2 linked regions of the Tardiphaga sp. 709 genome follow. The protein of the gene in region 1 interacts with the protein of each later gene in a pairwise test. Links are inferred from orthologs where the notes say so. Each region holds a gene or a part of one and is shown in the gene's direction. Other genes may lie near its edges.

Region 1 (7,630 bases):
CAACTCAAGCCTCGGAACGAACATGTCGCGCATCGCCTATGTGAATGGTCAATACGTCAACCTGCGCGATGCCGCCGTGAACGTCGAGGACCGCGGCTATCAATTCGCTGATGGCATTTACGAGGTCTGCGAGATCATCGGCGGCAAGATGGTCGACTTTCCCCGCCATATTGCGCGCATGCAGAGATCATTGCGGGAGCTGCGCATCGCCGAGGCCATGCCGCTGACATCGCTCAAGGTGGTGATGCAGGAAGTCATTCGCCGCAATCGCATCAATTACGGCATTGTCTATCTGCAGATCAGCCGCGGCGTCGCCCATCGCGATCATGGATTTCCGTCGCCGGATGTGAAGCCCAGCGTGGTCGTGACGGCGAAATCGCTCAACTTCGCCAAGAACCAGGCGACTGCTGCCAAGGGCGTGAAGGTCATCACCACGGCCGAGAATCGCTGGCCGCGCGTCGACATCAAGACTGTCGGTCTGCTGCCCAATGTGCTGGCGCGACAGGAAGCCCGCGACAAGGGCGCCTATGAGGCCTGGTATGTCGACGCTGACGGTTTCGTCACCGAGGGCGCGTCGTGCAACGCCTGGATCGTCACCAAGGACGGCAAGGTGGTTACGCGCACGGCCGTATCAGGCATTCTCGCAGGCATCACCCGCGCCGTACTGATCGAGGTCCTGGCCTCGATGCAGCTCAAGCTGGAAGAGCGGAACTTCACACCGGCAGAGGCTTATGACGCCGCGGAAGCCTTCGTCTCGTCGGCGAGTCAGATCGTGATGCCGGTCATCAATATCGATGGCAAACCGATCGGTGACGGCAAGCCTGGTGGTATCGCGACGCGCCTGAGGCAGGAATTCCATAAATTCGCAGCGATTTCATAAAATTTGCCGCGCTTTTAGGCACCAATTCCGCGTTCCGGCTTGCCTAAAAAGCGCGCCTGCCGTCTAATCACGTCGTCGCGCTCCCGGAGGGGGATCTCAGGGGAAAGTGCGGCAGCTTGGTAAGGCCCCGGAGAGGGCTGCGCCGGGTTCAAAAAAAGCAACAAAACAGACTGCGGGATTAAAAAAAATGGCGGCAGACCGCGCACAAAATCTACAGGACACCTTCCTCAACCACGTACGCAAGACCAAGACTCCGCTCACGATCTTTCTGGTGAACGGCGTCAAATTGCAGGGCATTGTCACCTGGTTCGATAATTTCTGTCTTCTGCTCCGGCGCGACGGACACTCGCAGCTGGTGTATAAGCATGCGATCTCGACCATCATGCCGGGCGCACCGATTCAGCTTTTTGAGGGTGGCGAGGATCCGGCTTGAGCGAACTCCTGAGAGACGCTTGATTGGAATTTCGTAGCTTCGAAGGCAATGCTGCCGACCGACCCTCGGCCAGCAGCGAATCGACCGGCCGCGTTCTCGTGGTCGGTCCTTATCTGCGCGAACGGCGGGGCGACGCCGACGCGCAAGCCTATTCTCATGTCCGCGATACGGAAGCCCGGCTCGAAGAGGCGGTCGGTCTCGCACGCGCCATCGACCTGACCGTGGTCGAGGCCGTAGCCGCGCCGCTGAGCCAGATCCGCCCGGCCACCTATCTCGGCAAGGGCAAGGTCGAGGAGATCGCCGGCCTGATCGCGGCGAACGAGATCGGCATCGTGGTGATGGACTGCGCGCTGTCGCCAATCCAGCAGCGCAATCTCGAAAAGGAACTGAAGGCCAAGGTGCTCGACCGCACCGGCCTCATCCTCGAAATCTTCGGCCGCCGCGCCAAGACCAAGGAAGGCACGCTGCAGGTCGAGCTTGCGCATCTCAATTATCAGCGCAGCCGTCTGGTCCGGTCGTGGACCCATCTGGAGCGCCAGCGCGGCGGCTTCGGCTTCATGGGCGGCCCCGGCGAAACCCAGATCGAGGCCGATCGCCGCATGATCGGCGACCGCATCGCGCGGTTAGAGGCCGATCTCAGGAAAGTGCAGGCGACGCGGCGCCTGCATCGCGCCGGTCGCCAGCGCGTGCCGTATCGCGTCGTCGCTCTCGTCGGCTACACCAATGCCGGCAAGTCGACGCTGTTCAACCGCCTGACCCGCGCCGACGTGCAGGCCGAGGATATGTTGTTCGCGACCCTCGATCCGACGCTGCGTGCGCTCACGCTGCCGCATGGCGGCAAGGCGATGCTGTCGGACACGGTGGGCTTCATCTCCAATCTGCCGACCCAGCTCGTGGCGGCCTTCCGCGCGACGCTGGAAGAGGTGCTGGAAGCCGACATCATCCTGCATGTTCGCGACATCTCGCACGAAGACGCCGACGCGCAGCAGAGCGACGTCGACAAGGTTTTGCGCCAGCTCGGCATCGATACCGATGCATCGGCACGCATCCTCGAAGTCTGGAACAAGATCGATCGTTTCTCGCCGGACGAGCGCGAGAACCTCGCCAATATCGCTGCCCGCCGTCCGCCCGAGAAGCCGTGTTTCATGGTCTCGGCAGAGACAGGCGAGGGCATCGATGCGCTGCTCAACGCCATCGAGGAGCGGCTTGCCGCGGCACGCGTGACGCTGGATCTGCAAATAGATGCCGCCGATGGCGCCGGCGTGAGCTGGCTACATCGCAATGCCGAGATTCTCGTGAAGGAGCTTCACGACGGGCATTTTGACATGGTGGTGCGCGTCGATGAGACGAAGCGCGATGTGGTGATCAGCAAATACGGCGCGGTGTTGCATCCCGTGGACTACTGACGGCTACTCCGCGCCCTTCGCCTCGTTCCACAGCGCATCCATCTGTTCGAGCGACGCCTCCTGCAGCGAGCTTCCCTTCGTCGCGAGCGCCCGTTCGATATAGCCGAAGCGCCGTTCGAATTTCGCATTGGTGCCGCGGAGCGCCAGCTCCGGATCGGCCTTCACATGCCGCGCGAGATTGACCAGCGCGAACATCAGATCGCCGGTCTCGGCTGCCACTTCGCTCTGGTCGCCGCGATCGAGCGCTGCTTCAATCTCGTCAGCTTCCTCGCGGATTTTCGCCAGCACCGCGCGTGGGTCGTTCCAGTCGAAGCCGACGCTGGAGGCTTTTGTCTGCAGCTCCATGGCGTGGCTCAACGCCGGTTGCCCGGTCTTGACGCTGGCCAGGAATGAGGAGGGTGGCGGAACGTCCACGCCGCGCCGCGCAGCACGCTCAGCCTTTTCCTCGGCCTTGATGCGGTCCCAGACGCCCTTCACATGGCCAAGCGTCAGGTTGCCGTCCTTGTCGGCGAATACATGCGGATGCCGGCGGATCATCTTGCGGGTGATCGCCTCCACGACGTCGCCGAACGCGAATGCGTTCTGCTCTTCGGCCATCCGGGCGTGGAACACCACCTGCAGCAGGAGATCGCCGAGTTCGTCGCAGAGGTCATGGAGATCGTGTCGGGCGACGGCATCGGCGACCTCATAGGCTTCCTCGATCGTATAGGGCGCGATACTCGCGAAATCCTGCTCCAGATCCCATGGGCAGCCCGTCACGGGCGTGCGCAACTGGGCCATGATCTCGATCAGGCCGGCGATATCGCGGGAAGGGGTCATGAGGCACCAAGTTTCACAGCAGGAGCCTTTGCTATGCCGCAGGACGGCGGCGTGGCCCAGCGGAAATGCCTGGTTTTGCCTGTCTTTCACACAGCTCTGGGGAGTGCTATCTGCAGCCCATGAGCGACACTTTCCCAGATCAAACCGCGCTGGTGCTGTTCTCCGGCGGCCAGGATTCCGCAACCTGTCTGGCCTGGGCGCTGGCGCGCTTCAAACGCGTCGAGATGCTCGGCTTCGCTTACGGCCAGCGCCATGCCATCGAGCTCGATAGCCGCGACAAGCTGCTGGCCGGTGTGAAGGCATTAAATGCCGACTGGGCCACCAAACTTGGCGACAGCCACACGCTGGATATCCCGACGCTGTCAGCGATCTCCGATACCGCGCTGACGCGCGACGTCGCCATCGAGATGGGCGCCGACGGGCTGCCCAATACGTTCGTGCCCGGCCGCAATCTGGTGTTCCTGACATTCGCCGCAGCGCTGGCCTATCGACGCGGCATCATCCACATCATCGGCGGCATGTGCGAGACGGATTACTCCGGCTATCCCGACTGCCGCGACGACACCATCAAGGCGCTGCAGCAGGCGCTCAATCTCGGCATGGCCAAGAATTTCACGCTGCACACACCGCTGATGTGGCGCGACAAGGCGGCGACCTGGGCGCTGGCGCATGAGCTTGGCGGGCAGGGCCTCGTCGACCTGATCCGCGAACACTCGCACACCTGCTATCTCGGCGAACGAGGGTCGCTGCACGACTGGGGCTATGGCTGCGGCAAATGCCCGGCCTGCGAACTGCGCGCCAAAGGCTGGCGCGCATTCGCAGCCACGGCTGTCTAGACGGACAGCGACTCGCGGACCTTGGCAGCTTCAGCAGCGCCGAGGCCGGTCAGCGGCGGCCGCACCCGCAGCCAGTTGTCATTGTTGTCGCGCTTCGCCAGCAGCACCTTCAGCGAGGGAAGCTGCACATAAGTGGACACCGCATTGCGCGTCGCCACGATCCGGTCCTGCGCGGCGGTGACTTCAGCCTGTTTTGCTGGGTCGTTGAAGCCGTTGAATACGGTGGCAAGTTCACGGCCGACAAGGTTCGACGCCGCCGTGATGCAGCCGGCGCCGCCCATCGGCAGTAGCTTGAGCATCAGGGGATCGGCGCCAACCAGCACCGAGAAACCCGGGAAGCGATCGACGATGGCGCTCATATTGGCGAACTCGCCCGCGGAATCCTTGATGCCGACTACGATTTCCGGGAAGCGCTTGCGCAACCGATCGATGACGTCGAGCGAGATCGGCACCGCCGACATCTGCGGGATGTGATAGAGCACGACGCGCAGGCGCGGATCGGCGACGCGCTCGATCACAGCCGTATAGGCATCGACGATGCCATCATCGGACACGCCCTTGTAGTAGAACGGCGGCAGCATCACGACAGCGCCGACGCCATTGGCAACCGCGTGTTTCGTGAGCTCGACCGTTTCCATGATCGACGCAACGCCGGTGCCCGGCAGCAGCTTCGACGGCGCGATCCCCGACTTCACCACGGCGTCCAGCAGCGCCATGCGCTCGCGGGACGACAGCGAATTGGCTTCGCCAGTCGTGCCGAGCATGGCGATGCCGGTGCAGCCGTCATCGAGCAGGCGCTGGCAGTGGGAGGTGAACAGGCGCTGATCCACCGACAGGTCGGCATTGAAGGGTGTGGTCGCGGCGCAGTAGACGCCGGTCGGGAAGGGAGCTGTCATCGTTGTGCTCTTTCGGGTGCGTGTTGCAGGAGTTCTTCTAACGAAGCGCTGGTGTTTCCCTCGCCCCGCTTGCGGGGAGAGGGTGGCGCGGACGAAGTCCGCGACGGGTGAGGGGGACTCTCAGCTTCACTCGCAGACTCCCCCTCACCCGAGGCCTTCATGCTTCGCATGCTGGCCTCGACCTCTCCCCGCGAGCGGGGAGAGGTTAGAACCTCACGGCATGATCTGCCCGCCATTCACCTCGATGACCTGGCCGGTAATGTAGCTGCTCATGGTCTCGTCGGCGAGGAACTGATAGGCGCCGACGCAATCCTCCGGCGTGCCGATCCGGCCCAGCGGGATGCCCTGGCGGGCGCCTTCAAGCTGCTCCGCGGTCGAATAGCGCTGGTGGAACGGCGTCATGATCACGCCCGGTGCCACCGCATTGGCGCGCACGTTGAACGGAGCCAGCTCCTTCGCCAGCACACGCGTGATGGTCGAGACAAAACCCTTGGCCGAGCCATAGAGACCGGCGCCGCCGCTGCCGCCATTGCGGGCCGCAACCGACGTCGTGTTGATGATCGAGCCTGAACGCTGCGTCTCCATGATCTTCGCTACCTTGCGGCAGGCGAAAAACACCGAGCCGATATTGAGATCAACCACGTCGTCATACTGTTCGTCGGTGGCATTGGCGATCGAAGTGCGGCCGAACATGGCGCCGGCATTGTTGATCAGCACGTCGATGCGGCCGAGTTTGGCATGGGCCTCCTCGATCACGCGCGCAGCTTCAGCGCGCTCCGACACGTCGCCGCGGAGCAGGTCGGCCGTGCCACCGCTCGCACGGATATTCGCGACCACTTCCTCGGCGCCTTCCGGATTGCCGTTGTAGTGCACGATCAGCCTGGCACCGAGGGCGCCGAATTTCTTCGCCACGGCAGCGCCGATGCCGGAGCTTGCGCCGATGATCACGATAGCCTTGCCGTTCAGTCCGTTGGTCACGCCTGGTCCTTTCCGATTGAGCGAGCGTTCGACCACGATTTCAGCAACCTGACAAGTTGCCAGCGATTGTGCGATGCAGCACGGTATTTGATTAGATCATGCGATTTAACCTCTACATATCAATGCAATAGAACCGCGGTAGCCCATCCGCTCGACATTGACATGTTGACAAGTTTGCCACCGTCTCTCATGGTCGCCGAAATTTTTGGGCGAGGAAGTGTTTCCATGCGACAGCGCTCCCGAGCGATCGGACTGTCACACGAAACCTCCGCCGCCATCCCTGTAAGCTGCGGTTTGACCGATCATGAAGCCGATTGATCCCTCTGAATTGCCTGAATTGCCTGAAGTGCCGCGTCCGCGCGGTGCTGCCGCACGCGGTGCCGCCGGTTCGCTCGTCGACAAGGTCTATGGCGAACTCGCGCAGCGCATCGCCAATGGCGACTACGCACCGGACCAGAAGCTGCCCGGCGAGCACGAACTCGCTGATATGTTCGATGTCTCTCGCCCGGTACTGCGCGAAGCCCTTGGCCGATTGCGCGAGGACGGCCTGATCACGTCCCGACAGGGCGCGGGCAGTTTCGTGCAGATGCGTGCGCAGCAACAACCGCTCGGCTTCGCACGGGTCGAGACTATCGCCGATATCCAGCGCTGCTTCGAATTCCGCATCACCATGGAATCCGATGCCGCGCATTTCGCGGCGCGCCGACGCAGCGACGACAATCTCGGCAAGATGGAAGCAGCACTCGGCCTGCTGCGCGAGGCGACGAAGAAGCGCAAGCATCGCGAAGACGCTGACTATGCTTTCCATCTCGCCGTGTCCGAGGCGACCAATAACCACTATTTCGCGACCTCGTTGAACGCTCTCAAGGACCACGTCGCTGTCGGCATGAAGCTGCACGGCCTGTCGCTGATGGGCCCGCGGCCCGGCCTTGAGCAGGTGTTCGAGGAACACAGCAGTATTTTTGAAGCGATCCGTGATCGCGACGCCGAAGCGGCGCGCACGGCCATGCGTCTCCATCTCGAAAGCTCGCGCGATCGCCTGTTCGAAGGCCGATTGCTCGACCTCTCGTTCCGGTGAGGGAGAGTGAATTGACCGACCATACTGCATTCCTTGCAACACTCGCCCGCATTGTCGGTGACCCCCGTCACGTCATCGGCCCCGGCGGCGATTTCGAACCTTATGTGGTGGACTGGCGCGGCCGCTATCACGGCAAGGCGCTGGCCGTCGTGAAGCCCGGCTCGACGCAGGAAGTCTCCGACGTGGTCAAGGCCTGCGCGGCCGCCGGCATCGCTATCGTACCGCAGGGCGGCAATACCGGCATGTGCGGCGCGGCGACCCCGCTCGGCAAGCGCGACATGATCGTGTTGCGTCTCGATCGCCT
Region 2 (6,827 bases), 3.3 Mb from region 1 along the record:
TCGGCGAGCAAGGCTGCGATCTCGCCCGGCGCCTTCAACCCGGATTTCTGCTGGATGCCGCGCTCGTCGATATCTGCAGGCATCGCATCAAACGTAATGCCAGCATTCGCCAGCAACTCACGACGCGCCAAACTCTGCGACGCCAGGATCAGCGGTTGCACGCCGCGCCAAATGGTCATTCGGACATCCTCTGACGCTGGCGATCGGCAAGCAGTTTCATAATGGCTGCCGCGGTTTCTTCGATGGAGCGACGTGTCACTTCCAACAAAGCCCAGCCGTATTTGGCGCTAAGCTTGCGCGCATAGGTGACTTCGTCCGTGACCGACTGGCGATCGATATAATCGTCATTGGCCGTATCGCTGCCAATGCTGAGAAGCCGGTTCTGGCGGATCTGAATCAAGCGCTCCGGCGTCGCGTGCAGGCTGACCACTAGCGGATTTTTCAACGTCTCAAGCTGATGGGGAATGGGGATGCCGGGGACGAGCGGCACATTGGCCGTGCGCACACCACGATTGGCAAGATAGATCGATGTTGGCGTCTTCGATGTGCGCGACACGCCGACCAGAACCACGTCCGCTTCTTCGAGGCCTTCCACATGCTGGCCGTCGTCATGCATCATCGAATAATTCAGCGCATCGATGCGCTTGAAGTATTCGGCGTTCAACGTGTGTTGTGCGCCGACACGGCCGGTGGTCGACGCACCGAGATAGGCCTGAAAGAGTTGCATCACCGGCCCGATGATCGACAGGCTCGGGCTGTTGATCTCCTGGCACTTGGCTTCCAGTCGGCCGACCAGATCTTTTTCCAGCAGCGTAAAGAGAACGATGCCCGGCGCTTCCTCGATCTCGGAAAGCACCCGATCAAGCTGCTTCTGACTCCGCACAAGCGGGTAGACATGCTCGACCGGCGTGACATTCGCGTATTGCGCCGCGACGGCGCGGGCCACCGTGATCAGCGTCTCACCGGTCGAATCGGAAACCAGATGGAGATGAAAATAGCTGCCGGTGGTGGGCACCATGATCGTGTATGTCCTGTGAATCGCTGTGGAGCTTTTCCGGGATATCGACCACCGCCTCGGCGGACCCGGGATAACTCGGTTTTTTCTTCACAGGCCTCATGAAAAGGAAAAACTCTGAGGCTATCTGGAATGATAATGGGGTTATCTAGGTTTGTCTTGGGATAATCCAGTGCACAGCGACGGTAAGCCTTTGCGCTGCATATCGAACTTGCATGCGAGCGGCTGTCGGAAAATCACGCGGCGATGTGCATAAGCGTGGGACAGTTCTGGGATTGTTTTGGGCGGCTGAAATCCACTGTCACTTAGACTCAAACCTAAGATTCTATAAATATTATTTAAGAGAAGGATGGCTTGCGGATAGTGCGGTGATCCGCTCTGTATCGGCGTGTCCTGCAACGCGGCTTTCCGGTGAAGTGTTCCGGTCTCGGCACGTGCGATGTGACGCAGTGATGCTGGAAAGAACTTTCGAATGTATGAATGGGCCAAGGCGCTGCATGTGATCGCCGTCATCTCGTGGATGGCGGGCATGCTCTATCTGCCGAGACTGTTCGTCTATCACTGCGACGCAGAGATCGGCTCGAAGCAATCCGAAACCTTCAAAGTGATGGAGCGTCGCCTGCTCAAGGCGATCATCAATCCGGCGATGATCGCCACCTGGATCCTCGGCCTGTATCTCGCCTGGGCCGGTCACTGGTTCAGCTCGGGCTGGTTTCACGCCAAACTGACGCTGGTGCTGCTGATGTCTGGCGTTCACGGCTTCCTGAGTGCCCGGGTGCGTGATTTTGCTCAGGACAATAATACGCGGACTTCGAAATTCTATCGAATTATCAACGAGGTACCGACAATTTTGATGATCCTGATCGTCATTTTGGTGATCGTGAAGCCGTTCTAGGCCAAATTTGTCATCACAACCGCCGTTTCGGCTCCTTGCGCGACACCCTGCGATTTTCTATATTCGCGTCATCCCACCCCACGCAGGCGGATGTGGTTTGTACCGGTTTCGCTTTTTGAACCGGCCACCGCATCAGGTTTGAAGCTCCTTCAGCACCTTCCTCGCTCAAGACTTCCTGGCCAGAGACCTGCGGACTTTCCTGATCTTTTCCAGCGTCCGCATCCGTCTTGGCTACCTCGCGCTCCCTCCCCGACTTTCCACAGGATCCCTCCCAATGCGGGAAATGAAACTCCAGGACCTCAAGGCCAAGACGCCAGCCGAGCTTGTCTCGTTTGCGGAAGAGCTCGGGGTCGAAAATGCCAGCACCATGCGCAAGCAGGAGCTGATGTTCGCGAGCTTGAAGCAGCTGGCGATCAAGGAAACCGACATCATCGGCGAAGGCGTCGTCGAGGTTCTCTCCGACGGTTTCGGCTTCTTGCGGTCACCCGATGCGAACTACCTGCCGGGTCCGGACGATATTTACGTCTCGCCCTCGCAGATTCGCCGTTTTGGCCTGCGCACTGGCGATACGGTCGAAGGCCATATTCGCAGCCCGAAGGAAGGCGAACGCTATTTCGCTCTGCTGAAGGTCAATACGCTCAATTTCGAAGATCCGGAGAAGTCGAAGCACAAGGTCAATTTCGACAATCTCACCCCGCTATTCCCGGATCAGCGCTTCCGCCTCGAGCTGGAAGATTCGACCCGCCGCGATCTCTCGGCGCGCGTTATCGACATCGTCGCGCCGATTGGCAAGGGCCAGCGCGCACTGATCGTAGCGCCGCCGCGCACGGGTAAGACCGTGCTGATGCAGAATATCGCGCATTCGATCACGGCCAATCATCCGGAATGCTATCTGATCGTTCTTCTGATCGACGAACGTCCGGAAGAAGTCACGGACATGCAGCGTTCGGTGAAGGGTGAAGTCGTCTCTTCGACCTTCGACGAGCCGGCTGTGCGTCACGTGCAGGTCGCCGAAATGGTGATCGAGAAGGCAAAGCGCCTGGTCGAGCACGGCCGCGATGTGGTCATCCTCCTGGATTCGATCACCCGCCTCGGCCGCGCGTACAACACCGTCGTCCCGTCGTCCGGCAAGGTGCTGACCGGCGGCGTTGACGCCAACGCGCTGCAGCGGCCGAAGCGCTTCTTCGGTGCCGCCCGTAATGTGGAAGAAGGCGGTTCGCTGACTATCATCGCCACCGCGCTGGTCGATACTGGCAGCCGCATGGACGAAGTCATCTTCGAAGAATTCAAGGGCACCGGTAACTCCGAACTCATCCTGGACCGCAAGGTCTCGGACAAGCGGACCTTCCCGGCGATCGATATCTCGCGCTCGGGCACCCGCAAGGAAGAGCTCATCACCGATCCGCAGCTTCTCAAGAAGATGTATGTGCTCCGCCGGATCCTCAATCCGATGGGTACGATGGACGCCATCGACTTCCTGCTCGACAAGCTCCGCAACACGAAGAACAACTCGGAATTCTTCGATTCAATGAATACGTAAGTTTCAGGGCTGTTCGAGCGAGCAGCTTCAGGATTTCAAAGAGCGCCGTAGCGAAAGCATCGGCGCTCTTTTTGTTTGGTGCGCCGTCACTTACTGTCGTTCTGGGTTCGGTTGCATCAAGCGCTTCGCTCGGCCCAGAATGACGGTGTGGGTGGGATTTCTGAGTCAGAATCCCCATTGCATCCCGCCACCCCCATCGGCAAATAGGCGATGCATCCGCGCGACCAGACGATCTACGCCTTGTCCTCCGGCCGCCCGCCGACGGCGATTGCGATTGTCCGCGTGTCAGGTCCCCAGGCAGGTGAGGCGCTGACGCGTCTGGCGAAGAGACTGCCGGCGCCGCGGTTGGCGACCCATGTTCTGTTGTCAGACGAGAAGCTCGGCCCGATCGACGATGCGGTGGTGCTGTGGTTTCCGGGACCGGCCAGCGTGACTGGGGAAGATGTCGCCGAATTTCATATCCACGGCGGGCGCGCGGTACTGGCCTCCTTGTTCGTGGCGCTGGGCGCTATCGACGGCTTGCGGCCGGCGGAGCCCGGCGAATTTACGCGCCGTGCGTTCGAGAACGGCAAGCTCGACCTGACCGAGGCGGAAGGCCTTGATGATCTGATCCATGCCGATACCGACCGGCAGCGGCGCCAGGCGCTGCGGCAGCTCAAGGGACTAGTCGGCGACAAGGCGCGCAACTGGCGACAGCAGATCATCGAGGCGCTGGCTCTGGTCGAAGTCGGTATCGATTTTTCCGACGAGGGCGACGTATCCGCCGAATTGCTGGCGCCGGCTTTGGCGAAAGCATCGGCGCTGCATCGAGAGATCGAGGGAGTGCTGGCGGCGCAGGGTCGAAGCGAGCGGTTGCGCGACGGTCTGTTGGTGGCGATCGCGGGCCAGCCCAATGTCGGCAAATCGACGCTGATGAATCAGCTCGCCCGGCGCGACGTGGCAATTGTTTCACCGCATGCCGGCACCACCCGGGACGTCATCGAGGTGCAGCTCGACCTCGACGGTTATCCGGTAACTATCATCGACACCGCCGGCATTCGCGAGACGGCCGATCCGGTAGAGGAGGAGGGGGTGCGCCGGGCGCGGGCTCGGGCGGCCGAAGCGGATCTGGTGCTGTGGCTGGTCGACTCCAGCGCGGAGGCGTCCAATCCAGAACAATGGCTGACGGAATCTGAGACGCCGGTCTGGGTGGTCCGGAACAAGGTCGATCTGGTCCAGACTGCGTCGGCCGGGCCAGATCTGTTGATCGCCATCTCTGCAGAGCGCGGTGATGGCCTCGCACAGCTGTTAGCCCTGCTTGTCGATTTTGCCGGTCGATACTTCGGGAGCGGTGAGGCTGGGCTGATTACCCGGGAGCGGCAGCGTCTTTTGCTGCGCAGCACGTCGGATTTGCTGCAGCATGCTGCAACATCGGCTGGGCAAGGCGAAGAATTCGTTGCCGAAGATATGCGTGCTGCAGCGCAGCAATTGGGGCGGTTGCTGGGACGTGTCGATGTGGAAGATGTCCTTGATAGCATCTTTCGAGATTTTTGTATAGGTAAGTAATATTTCTTTGTTCATTATTTAATGAAGTGAATATAAAATCAATATAACGTGGAACACTCGGCAAAAGCGTAGAAATTTCAGCTGTCATTACGAGCGGAGCGATGCAATCCAAAGGCTAGGTTTGCGGGCGGCTGGCTCGACTGGACTGCTTTGTTGTAAGATGCTCCGCGCCATCGCGGCTAAACAAGAGTGTGTTTCACGTGAAACAGTCCGGCTCTCTGATCCTCTTAAAGGACGTCTGTTGTTTCACGTGAACACTGTCTGTGGATTTCTCTTCAATCCCAGCGGCACCCGCGCTAGAAGCTGCGGCCATGCAGGACAAGTTTGACGTCATCGTAATCGGGGGAGGCCATGCCGGCTGCGAGGCCGCGGCTGGTGCTGCGCGCATGGGCGCGCGGACGGCATTGGTCACGCATCAGTTTGCGACCGTTGGCGCGATGTCCTGCAACCCAGCCATCGGCGGTCTCGGTAAGGGCCATCTCGTTCGCGAGGTGGATGCGCTGGACGGGTTGATGGGACGCGTCGCTGATGCCAGCGGGATCCAGTTCCGCATGCTCAACCGCAGGAAGGGTCCGGCCGTTCGTGGCCCGCGTACCCAGGCGGACCGCAAGCTTTACGCTGCAGCGATGCAGGCGGCGATCGTGGCGACCGAGAATCTGAGTGTGGTTGAAGGCGAGGCCGACGACCTGCTGATGTCAAATGGCCGGGTCACCGGCATCCGTCTGGCCGATGGCCGCGAACTCTCCGCCGGATCGGTGGTCATCACCACTGGGACCTTTCTGCGCGGCCTGATCCATCTCGGCGAGAAGAACTGGCCCGCTGGCCGGATCGATGAAGCTCCCGCACTCGGCCTGTCCAAGGCGTTCGAGCGCGTCGGCTTTACCCTCGGACGGCTCAAGACCGGCACGCCACCGCGGCTCGATGGGACCACCATAGACTGGGCCGCCGTTGAGATGCAGTCCGCCGACGATCCGCCGGAGCCGTTTTCGGTGATGACCGATCGGATCACCAATCCGCAGATTCAGTGCGGCATCACGCGCACCACACCGGCGACCCATGAGGTGATCCGGGCCAATGTGCATCGCTCGCCGATGTATTCCGGCCAGATCAAGAGCTCGGGGCCGCGCTATTGCCCGTCCATCGAGGACAAGATCGTCCGTTTCGGCGATCGCGATGGCCACCAGATCTTCCTGGAGCCGGAAGGCCTCGATGACTCCACGGTCTATCCCAACGGTATCTCTACCTCACTGCCCGAGGACGTTCAGGCTGCGATCCTGTCCTCGATCCCCGGTCTCGAGCGGGTCCGAATGGTCCGCCCGGGCTATGCGATCGAATATGACCATGTCGATCCCCGCGAACTCGATCCGACCCTGCAGACCAAGCGCGTCCCCGGCCTGTTTCTGGCCGGGCAGATCAATGGCACCACCGGATACGAAGAAGCCGCCGCCCAGGTCTCGTCGCCGGTCTGAATGCGGCCCTGGCCGCGAGCGGTAGCCAGTTGATCGTGTTCGATCGAGCTGACGGCTATCTGGGCGTGATGATCGACGATCTGGTCACTCGCGGGATTACCGAGCCCTATCGGATGTTCACGTCACGGGCGGAATACCGGCTTACGCTGCGTGCCGACAACGCCGATCAGCGCCTGACCGATAAAGGTATCAGCCTGGGATGTGTCGGCAGCGCCCGTTCGGTCCGCCATGGCGCCAAGATGGAAGCCCTCACTGCCGGTAAGGCCCTGACCCAGGCGCTCTCGATCACTCCTAACGGGGCGGCTAAGCACGGTCTGGCGCTCAATCATGACGGTCAGCGCCGCTCCGCCTTCGATCTCCTGT

The links.
Region 2: the proteins of hfq (region 1) and rho interact in binary tests that used the Escherichia coli proteins (3 or more experiments, as listed by UniProt). The link is inferred for Tardiphaga sp. 709 from one-to-one orthologs.

What each region holds. Positions count from the first base shown.
Region 1 is NZ_CP135529.1:302,673-310,302, reverse strand. What follows is about bases 1-2,690. They hold hfq (RNA chaperone Hfq), read left to right. Parts: upstream 1-1,067; coding sequence 1,068-1,313; downstream 1,314-2,690. Other genes in these bases: hflX (GTPase HflX), read left to right, coding at 1,337-2,690; RSO67_RS01560 (D-amino-acid transaminase), read left to right, coding at 23-880. In the rest of the region: more of hflX, read left to right, coding at 2,691-2,719; mazG (nucleoside triphosphate pyrophosphohydrolase), read right to left, coding at 2,723-3,538; 7-cyano-7-deazaguanine synthase QueC, read left to right, coding at 3,658-4,374; RSO67_RS01535 (dihydrodipicolinate synthase family protein), read right to left, coding at 4,371-5,270; RSO67_RS01530 (SDR family NAD(P)-dependent oxidoreductase), read right to left, coding at 5,484-6,248; RSO67_RS01525 (FadR/GntR family transcriptional regulator), read left to right, coding at 6,553-7,326; RSO67_RS01520 (FAD-binding oxidoreductase), read left to right, coding at 7,338-7,630. UniProt on the Escherichia coli protein: RNA chaperone that binds small regulatory RNA (sRNAs) and mRNAs to facilitate mRNA translational regulation in response to envelope stress, environmental stress and changes in metabolite concentrations.
Region 2 is NZ_CP135529.1:3,624,059-3,630,885, reverse strand. Bases 1,383-4,317 are described here. They hold rho (transcription termination factor Rho), read left to right. Parts: upstream 1,383-2,184; coding sequence 2,185-3,450; downstream 3,451-4,317. Other genes in these bases: mnmE (tRNA uridine-5-carboxymethylaminomethyl(34) synthesis GTPase MnmE), read left to right, coding at 3,661-4,317; hemJ (protoporphyrinogen oxidase HemJ), read left to right, coding at 1,488-1,910. Also shown: RSO67_RS17740 (Maf family protein), read right to left, coding at 1-179; RSO67_RS17735 (pyruvate, water dikinase regulatory protein), read right to left, coding at 176-1,015; more of mnmE, read left to right, coding at 4,318-4,995. UniProt on the Escherichia coli protein: Facilitates transcription termination by a mechanism that involves Rho binding to the nascent RNA, activation of Rho's RNA-dependent ATPase activity, and release of the mRNA from the DNA template.